2 regions of the Kitasatospora sp. NA04385 genome follow, and region 1 is predicted to be linked to the other one. Evidence: riboswitches for the same ligand, from Rfam matches in the RefSeq annotation. Region 1 holds a riboswitch; the other holds the start of a gene.

The links. Region 1 has a riboswitch for S-adenosylmethionine ahead of thrC (threonine synthase). Riboswitches for the same ligand answer to the same signal wherever they lie in the genome.
Region 2: it holds a riboswitch for S-adenosylmethionine, as region 1 does, so the genes downstream of both, HUT16_RS09385 (aminotransferase class V-fold PLP-dependent enzyme) here and thrC (threonine synthase) in region 1, are expected to answer to the same signal.

What each region holds. Positions count from the first base shown of each region.
Region 1 covers NZ_CP054919.1:4,508,449-4,512,633, forward strand. The annotation lists gene HUT16_RS20220 (trehalose-6-phosphate synthase) at 1-103, opposite strand, end outside; gene HUT16_RS20225 (hypothetical protein) at 175-645, opposite strand; gene HUT16_RS20230 (glucosyl-3-phosphoglycerate synthase) at 671-1,669, opposite strand; SAM riboswitch class I at 1,808-1,935, shown strand; gene thrC (threonine synthase) at 1,953-3,230, shown strand; gene HUT16_RS20240 (MoaD/ThiS family protein) at 3,288-3,566, shown strand; gene HUT16_RS20245 (cold-shock protein) at 4,146-4,185, shown strand, end outside.
Region 2 covers NZ_CP054919.1:2,157,196-2,161,380, forward strand. The annotation lists gene HUT16_RS09375 (rhomboid family intramembrane serine protease) at 1-648, shown strand, start outside; gene HUT16_RS09380 (Lrp/AsnC ligand binding domain-containing protein) at 645-926, shown strand; gene HUT16_RS09385 (aminotransferase class V-fold PLP-dependent enzyme) at 951-2,315, opposite strand; SAM riboswitch class IV at 2,363-2,480, opposite strand; gene trpD (anthranilate phosphoribosyltransferase) at 2,589-3,662, opposite strand; gene HUT16_RS09395 (hypothetical protein) at 3,793-4,185, opposite strand, start outside.

The DNA of each region.
Region 1 (4,185 bases):
TGCCGTCGTCCTCCGAGCGGAAGGACACCGGCCCGCGGTTGGAGGCCACCAGGATCGGGGCGGCTCCGGACTGCTGGGGGCGTTCGGACACGTGATCGGCCATACAGCCAACCTTGCCGTGCGACCAGCGGACCAAACCACTCGGCGCGGCCCGCGCCGGGTGAACTCTCGGGGTCAGCCGCCGGTCACGGAGCCGATCGGCGGCCCGGAGTCGCGGGCCGGGAGGAAGCCGGGCAGCCAGGGCGGGCGGCCGTCGGGGCAGTTCGCGGGCAGGTAGAACCCGTGCGGCGGGGTCAGGTTGCGCTCCAGGTCGACGGCGGCGACGGTGAGGGCCGCCAGCAGGGCGGCGCAGGCCGCGGCGAGCGCGGGGGTGAGGAGGTCGGGGGAGCGGCGGGTGAGGCACCGGGCCAGCAGGACGGCGGCGGGCGGCAGCAGCAGGTAGCCGAAGGCGTACGGGCTGAGCACGTCGAACCGGGGGTCGTCGGTCAGGTCGTGGGCGACCTGCCGGGCCACGCCCGCGCAGTCGGACCAGGTGTCCTCGATCAGCCCCAGCACCCGGGTCTCGACCAGGAACCCCAGGACGGGCGCGAGGAGCAGGGCGAGGCAGCCGACGCCGGGGCGCCCGGGGCGCGGGGTGGGTTCCACGCCGGGACGGACGCGGGGCGGCGGCTCAGCGGTTGCGGTACTCGGGGACGGTGGCCATCGGGGGGCGTTCGGTGGCGGGGACGGGGTGGGTGCGGGGGGTGAAGCCCCCGGGGGTGCGGGTGTACTGGGTGAGCAGCGGGCGGACCAGGTCCGGGTCGGCCTTGAGGCGGTGGGTGCGGTCCAGGCGCTCCAGGGCGGTGCGGTAGATGGTGGCGGCCATCCGGCCGAGGGCCTGGCCGTCCTGGTGCCGGTGGTGCCGCACGCCGACGTCGACCTGGGCCAGCGCGTCCAGCCCGGCCAGCTCCAGGGCGTCGACCAGCAGGCCCAGCTCGACCCCGTAGCCGGTCGGGAAGGGCAGCCGCTCCAGCAGGCCGCGGCGGGCCGCGTACTCGCCGCCGAGCGGCTGGACGAAGCCGGCCAGCTGCGGCCAGTGCAGGTTGAGCAGCGGGCGGGCGACCAGTTCGGTGACCCGGCCGCCGCCGGCCGGGACGACGGTGCCGTCGGCCTCGAAGGGGCGGTCGTACATGGCCTTGACCAGGTGCAGGTCCGGGTCGGTGAGCAGCGGGCCGACGATGCCGGAGACGAACGCCGGGTCGAACTCGCGCAGGTCGGCGTCGACGAAGCAGACGATCGCGCCGCTGGTGGCGAGCAGCGAGCGCCACAGCACCTCGCCCTTGCCGGGTTCGGCGGGCAGCCGGGGCAGGATGTCGTCCCGGTGCACCACCCGGGCGCCGGCGGCGGCCGCGGCGGCGGCGGTGCCGTCCTGCGAGCCGGAGTCGACCACCACCAGTTCGTCCACCAGGGGGACGCGTTCGACCAGCTCGGTGCGGATCGCGGTGACGATCTCGCCGACGGTGGACTCCTCGTCCAGGGCGGGCAGCACCACGCTGACGGTGCCGGCCGGGCCGGCGGCGCGTTTGGCCTCCAGCAGCAGGTCGAGCGGCCGGTCGGCGGCCGTCCACGAACGGCGGCGCAGCCAGTCGGCCGCCTCCGGCAGTACCCCGGGCTCGGGCTGCTCCGGCAAGTCTCGCTCCCTGTCTCGGTTCGTCTCGGGTGTCGGACGCGGGGGTCGGTCCGCACGGGCCTTCGGATACAGTCTTCGTATTGCAGGCGCGCCTTCGCACGCGGGGGTCGCTCGCAGCGTACGACCACAACTTCACAGAGCTCATCCAGAGGGACTGAGGGAACGGCCCGTCGAAGTCCCGGCAACCCTCCCGCGCGGCCAGCAGGCCCGGCGGGACAGGTGCCAATTCCGTCCCGGACGCGACCGCGATCCGGGGAAGATGAGGAGAAAGGGCCTCGCCACCATGGCTGTTGACACCGCCGCATCCACCGTCGACCTCGGTCCCGCGACCGCGCTGTCCTGTCGCGAGTGCGGTGCGCGTTCCCCGCTCGGTCCGGACTTCGCCTGTCTCGAGTGCTTCGGTCCGCTGGAGATCGCCTACGACTACCAGGGCTACGACGCCGAGGAGCTGCGCAAGCGGATCGAGGCCGGCCCGGCGTCGATCTGGCGCTACGCCCCGCTGCTGCCCGTCCCGGCCGACGTGGCCGGCAAGCCGAACCTGAACCCGGGCTGGACCCCGCTGGTCAAGGCCGACAACCTGGGCCGCGAGCTGGGCTTCACCGCGCAGCTGCACATCAAGGACGACTCGGGCAACCCGACCCACTCCTTCAAGGACCGGGTGGTGGCCTGCGCGATCGAGGCCGCCCGCGCCTTCGAGTTCACCACGCTGTCCTGCTCCTCCACCGGCAACCTGGCCGGCGCGGTGGGCGCCGCGGCCGCCCGGGCCGGCTTCAAGTCCTGCGTGTTCATCCCGCACGACCTGGAGCAGGGCAAGGTCGTGATGGCCGGGGTGTACGGCGGCGAGCTGGTCGGCATCGACGGCAACTACGACGACGTGAACCGCTTCTGCTCCGAGCTGATCGGCGACCCGGCCGGCGAGGGCTGGGGCTTCGTGAACGTCAACCTGCGCCCGTACTACGGCGAGGGCTCCAAGACCCTGGCGTTCGAGATCTGCGAGCAGCTCGGCTGGCGGCTGCCCGACCAGCTCGTCATCCCGATCGCCTCCGGCTCCCAGCTCACCAAGATCGACAAGGGCCTGCAGGAGCTGATCAAGCTCGGCCTGGTCGAGGACAAGCCGTACAAGATCTTCGGCGCCCAGGCCGAGGGCTGCTCCCCGGTCTCCGCCGCCTTCAAGGCCGGCCGCGACGTGATCAAGCCGGTCAAGCCGGACACCATCGCCAAGTCGCTGGCGATCGGCAACCCGGCCGACGGCCCGTACGTGCTGGACATCGCCCGCCGCACCGGCGGTGCGGTCGAGGACGTCACCGACGTCGAGGTGGTCGAGGCGATCAAGCTGCTGGCCCGCACCGAGGGCATCTTCGCCGAGACCGCGGGCGGCGTGACCGTCGGCGTGCTGAAGAAGCTGGTCGAGACCGGTCAGCTGGACCCGGCCAAGGAGACCGTCGCGATCAACACCGGCGACGGCCTCAAGACCCTCGACGCGGTCGCCGACGCCGGTATGACCGCGGTGATCCGCCCGACGCTGGAGTCCTTCCGCGCCGCCGGCCTCGCCACCGCCTGACACCCAGCCGCAGGACACCCCCAGCCGCAGGACACCCCACGCCCCGAGGAGCACCGCATGAGCGCCACCGTCCGCATCCCGACCATCCTGCGCACCTACACCGGCGGCGCCGCCGAGGTGACCGCCGAGGGCGCCACCCTGTCCGCCGTCATCGCGGACCTGGAGGCGAACCACGCCGGCATCGCCGCCCGCCTGCTGGACGACACCGGCAAGCTGCGCCGCTTCGTCAACGTGTACGTGAACGACGACGACGTGCGTTTCGCCGACGGCCTGGAGACCGAGATCAAGGACGGCGCCTCGGTGTCGATCATTCCGGCGGTGGCCGGCGGCTGCTGACCGCCCCGCATTACCGCGACCGCCGTTCGGTTCGGAATTCAATTGTCCGGACCGGGCGGCGGTTTCGTGCGTACCGGGGACAATGCCCGCGCACCTGCGGCTTTCCCTCCGGGCGGGGCGCCGCAATTCGGCCGGGAGCCGGGGAGTAGAGTCTCGGTCGGGGCCGTTCCCCTCCGCGGCCCGGTTCAATCCTCGTTTTCCGCACCGCGCCCCGCCCGTGCAGGACCCCGTTCCGTCCCGCGCGCTGAGACGGGTACCGGGCCGCCCGCCGTACGTCGCCGCCCGCGGCCGCCCGTTCTGTCAGGCCGCCGTCAGAATTGTGGCGGCGTTTTGCGGTACCCCGTCCGTTATGTCCGGTGGCAATTGTCGGACGGTGCGCCTTTCGCCCCGCGATATCCCCCGACCGGCCCGGACTTTCCCCGGAAATTGGGCCTGTTGCACAGGGCGCATATCCGGATACATTCAGCCGCGACAGAGGCTGCGCCGTACGGGGGGGAGTCCCCAGGCCGGTCTTCCAGACCTCCGGGTCCGCGTCCCGCGGATCTCTGAAGGGCCAGCACAGCACAAGGGGAGTTCGGAATGGCTCAGGGCACCGTCAAGTGGTTCAACGCCGAGAAGG
Region 2 (4,185 bases), 2.4 Mb from region 1:
GCCTGCGCCGAGCAGCGCTACGAGCACCGCTGGGGCGCCGTCCCCGCCGAGCTGCTGGACGGCCGCCCCCTGACGGCCGCCCAGCTCTCCGCGCTGCCCCCGGCCGCGCCCGGCTGCGTGCTGCCGGCCACCCCCGGCAAGATCCCCGAGCTGTCGGCGGTGACGGCGCTGTTCGTCCACGCGGGCTGGCTGCACCTGATCGGCAACCTGCTGTTCCTGTTCGTCTTCGGCCCGGCGGTGGAGGCCCGGCTGGGCCGGGTGCGCTTCCTGGTCGGCTACCTGGCGATCGGCGTCCTGGCCACCTACGGCTACGCGCTGGCCGAGTCGGGCACCCCGGACGCGGTGCGGGCGCTGGTCGGCGCGTCCGGCGCGATCGCCGGGGTGCTGGGGGCGTTCCTGCGGCTGCACCCGCGGGCCCGGGTGACCGCGCTGGTGCCGCTGCTGCTGTTCCTGCCGCTGCGCTTCCCGGCCTGGCTGGTGCTCGGCCTGTGGTTCGTCCTGCAGTTCTGGTCGGTCACCTCCGGCGGCGACGGGGTGGCCTACCTGGTGCACGTGATCGGCTTCGTGACGGGCTGGTTGTTCGCCTGGGCCGCCCGTCCGGCGGGCGATACCCTGGGCGCACCTTCTCGAACAGGAGTTGCTCAGTGATCACCGCGATCGTCCTCATCAACACCGACGTCGACCGGATCCCCGAGATCGCGGAGGCCATCGCCGCCATCGAGGGCGTCAGCGAGGTCTACTCGGTCACCGGCACCTACGACCTGGTCGCGATGGTCCGGGTGCGCGGCCACGAGGACCTGGCCGAGGTGATCCCCGGCCGCCTCAACAAGGTCCCGGGCGTGACGAACACCGAGACCCACATCGCCTTCCGCACCTACTCCCAGCACGACCTGGAGGCCGCGTTCTCGCTCGGCCTGGACGGCTGAGCCTCAACGCTGCCCGGCTGGGCCTCAGCGCTGCTCGGTGTCGACGACGCAGCGGCCGCCCTCGTTGCGGTAGCTCCACTTCGCACCGTCGCTGACCAGCTCGCGGACGGCGGCCAGGAACCGGTCGAGGTGCTCGACCGGGGTCCCGGCGCCGAAGCTGACCCGGATCGCGTTCAGGCTGCGCTCCCCCGGCAGCGAGGACTCCGGCGCCCCGCACTCGCCCGGAGCCGCCTCCTCGTCACCGCCGAGCAGGGTGCGCACCAGCGGGTGCGCGCAGAACAGCCCGTCCCGGACGCCGATGCCGTACTCGGCGGACAGCGCGGCCGAGAAGTGCGAGCTGTTCCAACCGCGCACCACGAACGACACCACGCCGACCCGGTCGGAGCCCTCGCCGAACAGGCTGAGCACCCGCACCTCGGGGATCCGCGCCAGGCCCTCGGTCAGCTTGGCCACCAGTGCCCGCTCCCGGGCCTCCAGCGCCTCGAAGCCCGCCTCGTCCAGCGCCCGGCAGGCCGAGGCGATGGCGTACGCGCCGATCACGTTCGGCGAACCGGCCTCGTGCCGCGCCGGGCCGGTGTGCCACTGCACCGCGACCGAGCCGTCCAGCTCGCGGGCCACCGTCCGGCTGGCGCCGCCGCCCGCCAGGTACGGCTCGGCCGCGTCCAGCCAGTCCGCGCGGCCCGCCAGCACGCCGGCGCCGAACGGCGCGTACAGCTTGTGCCCGGAGAACGCCACCCAGTCGACGTCCAACTCCCGCACCGAGACCCGGTGGTGGGGCGCCAGTTGGGCGGCGTCCAGCACCACCCGGGCGCCGTACCGGTGCGCGACCGCGGTCAGCTCCCTGATCGGCCACAGCTCGCCGGTGACGTTCGACGCGCCGGTCACGCAGAACAGCTTCGGGCCCTCGGCCGCGCCCAGCAGCGCCTCCTCCAGCGCCGCCACCGCCTCCGCGTGCGAACGCGGCGCCCGCAGGTAGCGCACCGACAGGCCCTCGCGCCGCCACGGCAGCAGCGAGGCGTGGTGCTCGGTCTCGAACGCGAACACCTCGGTGCCGGCCGGCACCGCGCCCGCCAGCAGGTTCAGCGAGTCGGTGGTCGCCCGGGTGAAGACCACCTGGTCCCCGTCCCGCAGGTCCAGGAACCCGGCGACGGTCCGGCGGCTCTGCTCGAACAGGTCCGTCGACAGCTGCGACAGGTACCCGGCCCCCCGGTGCACCGACCCGTAGTACGGCGCGTACGCCGCGACGTCGTCCCACACCCGCTTCAGCGCCGGGGCGCTCGCCGCGTAGTCCAGCGCCGCGTAGCCGACCTTGTCCCCGGAGGCGAGCGGAACCTCGACGTCCGCGCCCAGCACGGCCAGCGGCTCGCAGATCTCGGTGTTCACAGACATGGGTGCACTCCTCCACGGGGTAAGGACCCCGGAGGAGCGACACCGGAAGTCCGCGCTTGCCACGCGGACCTGTCGCCGCGCAGCCCGGTCCTCACCCAGGGCACCCCGCCACGGACGGAGGGTTGCCGGACAGCCAGCTGGGGCTTCGCGCTGTCACTCATGACCTGGCGAAGACACTACACGACACCGTCCCCGTCTCAACACCCGTCCGCATCCCGAGACGGAATCCGGGCGGCGCGGGAGGCGCCGCCCGGCCCCCCCGGCAGTGCTTCCCTACGCCTGCGTCGCCTCCGCCCAGCGCTTGAGCAGTTCCCCCGCCGCCCCGGAGTCGATCGCCGCCGCCGTCCGCACCATCGCCGCCGCGATCTGCTCGGTGAGCGGGGCCTCCCCCAGCTCCAGCGCGACCAGCGCGGCCGCGCCGTTCAGCACGACGGCGTCCCGCACCGGCCCGCGCTCGCCGTTCAGCACCCGGCGGGCGACGTCCGCGTTGTACTCGGGGTCGGCGCCGCGCAGCGCCTCGATGCCGACCAGCTCGATCCCGACGTCCCGCGGGTCGAACGCGGTCTCCGTCACCTCGCCGCCGCGGATCACCCACACGTGCGAGGTCGTGGTGACGGTCAGCTCGTCGAGCCCGTCGTCGCCGCGGAAGACCAGGCCCTGCGCGCCGCGCCGGGCCAGCACGCCGGCGATCAGCCCGGCCAGCCGGGTGTCGAAGCAGCCGACGGCGTGCGAGGTGACCCGGGCCGGGTTGGTGAGCGGGCCGAGGATGTTGAAGACCGTGGGGACGGCCAGTTCGGCGCGCGCCTGCGCGGTGTGCCGCATCGAGGGGTGGAACTTCGCGGCGAAGCAGAAGGTCAGGCCGACCTCCTCGGCCACCGCCGCGACCCGCTCCGCGGAGAGCTCCAGGTTGACGCCGAGCCGCCCGAGCACGTCGGAGGAGCCGGAGGCGGAGGAGGAGGCCCGGTTGCCGTGCTTGACGACCTTCGCGCCGGCGGCGGCCGCCACCACCGCGGACATGGTGGAGATGTTGACCGTCTTGGCCCGGTCGCCGCCGGTGCCGACGATGTCCACCGCGGGGCCGGGGACGTCCAGCGGGAGCGCGTGCGCGTACATCGCCTCGACCAGGCCGGCGATCTCCTCGACCGTCTCGCCCTTGCCGCGCATGGCGATCAGGAAGCCGGCCACCTGCACGGGGCTGGCCTCGCCGCTCATGATGCGGTCCATCGCCCACGCGGTGTCGGCCTGGGACAGGTCGTTGCCCCCCAGCAGCGAGCTCAGCAGGTCCGGCCAGGTGCGGACCACCTGCGCGGGGTCGCTACCGCCGTTCGCAGAGTGCGCGTTCACCATGGCTGACTCCAGCTCTCGTCATCGTCCCGGAGGAATCCCGAAGAAACGACGTCAGCCTATCGAGCGAGCGGGGACGGCCGCCCGGGGTTGCCGTCCCCTTCTCTCCAGTTGAGACGCACCGGCGGGACGGTCAGCGCCCGGCGGGCGCCCGCCGGGCCAGCCGGGCCCGCAGCAGGGTGACCGCGGCGTCGGCCAGGGCGACCGGGTCGACGGGGTGCGAGATCGCGGCGTCGGCCCGGCTCCAGGCGGCGAGCCAGGAGTCCTGCGGCCGACCGATGACGACCAGGACCGGCGGGCAGCCGTAGATCTCGTCCTTCAGCTGCCGGGTGAGGCCCAGCCCGCCCGCCGGGACGGCCTCGCCGTCCAGCACGCAGAGGTCGATGCCGCCCTTCTCCAGCGCGCGCAGCACCGCGGGGGCGGTGGCGCACTCCAGGTACTCGAGGGCGGGGACGTCCGCGGCGGGCCGCCGGCCGAGGGCGAGGGTCACCTGCTCACGGGTGTTGCGGTCGTCGCTGTAGACGAG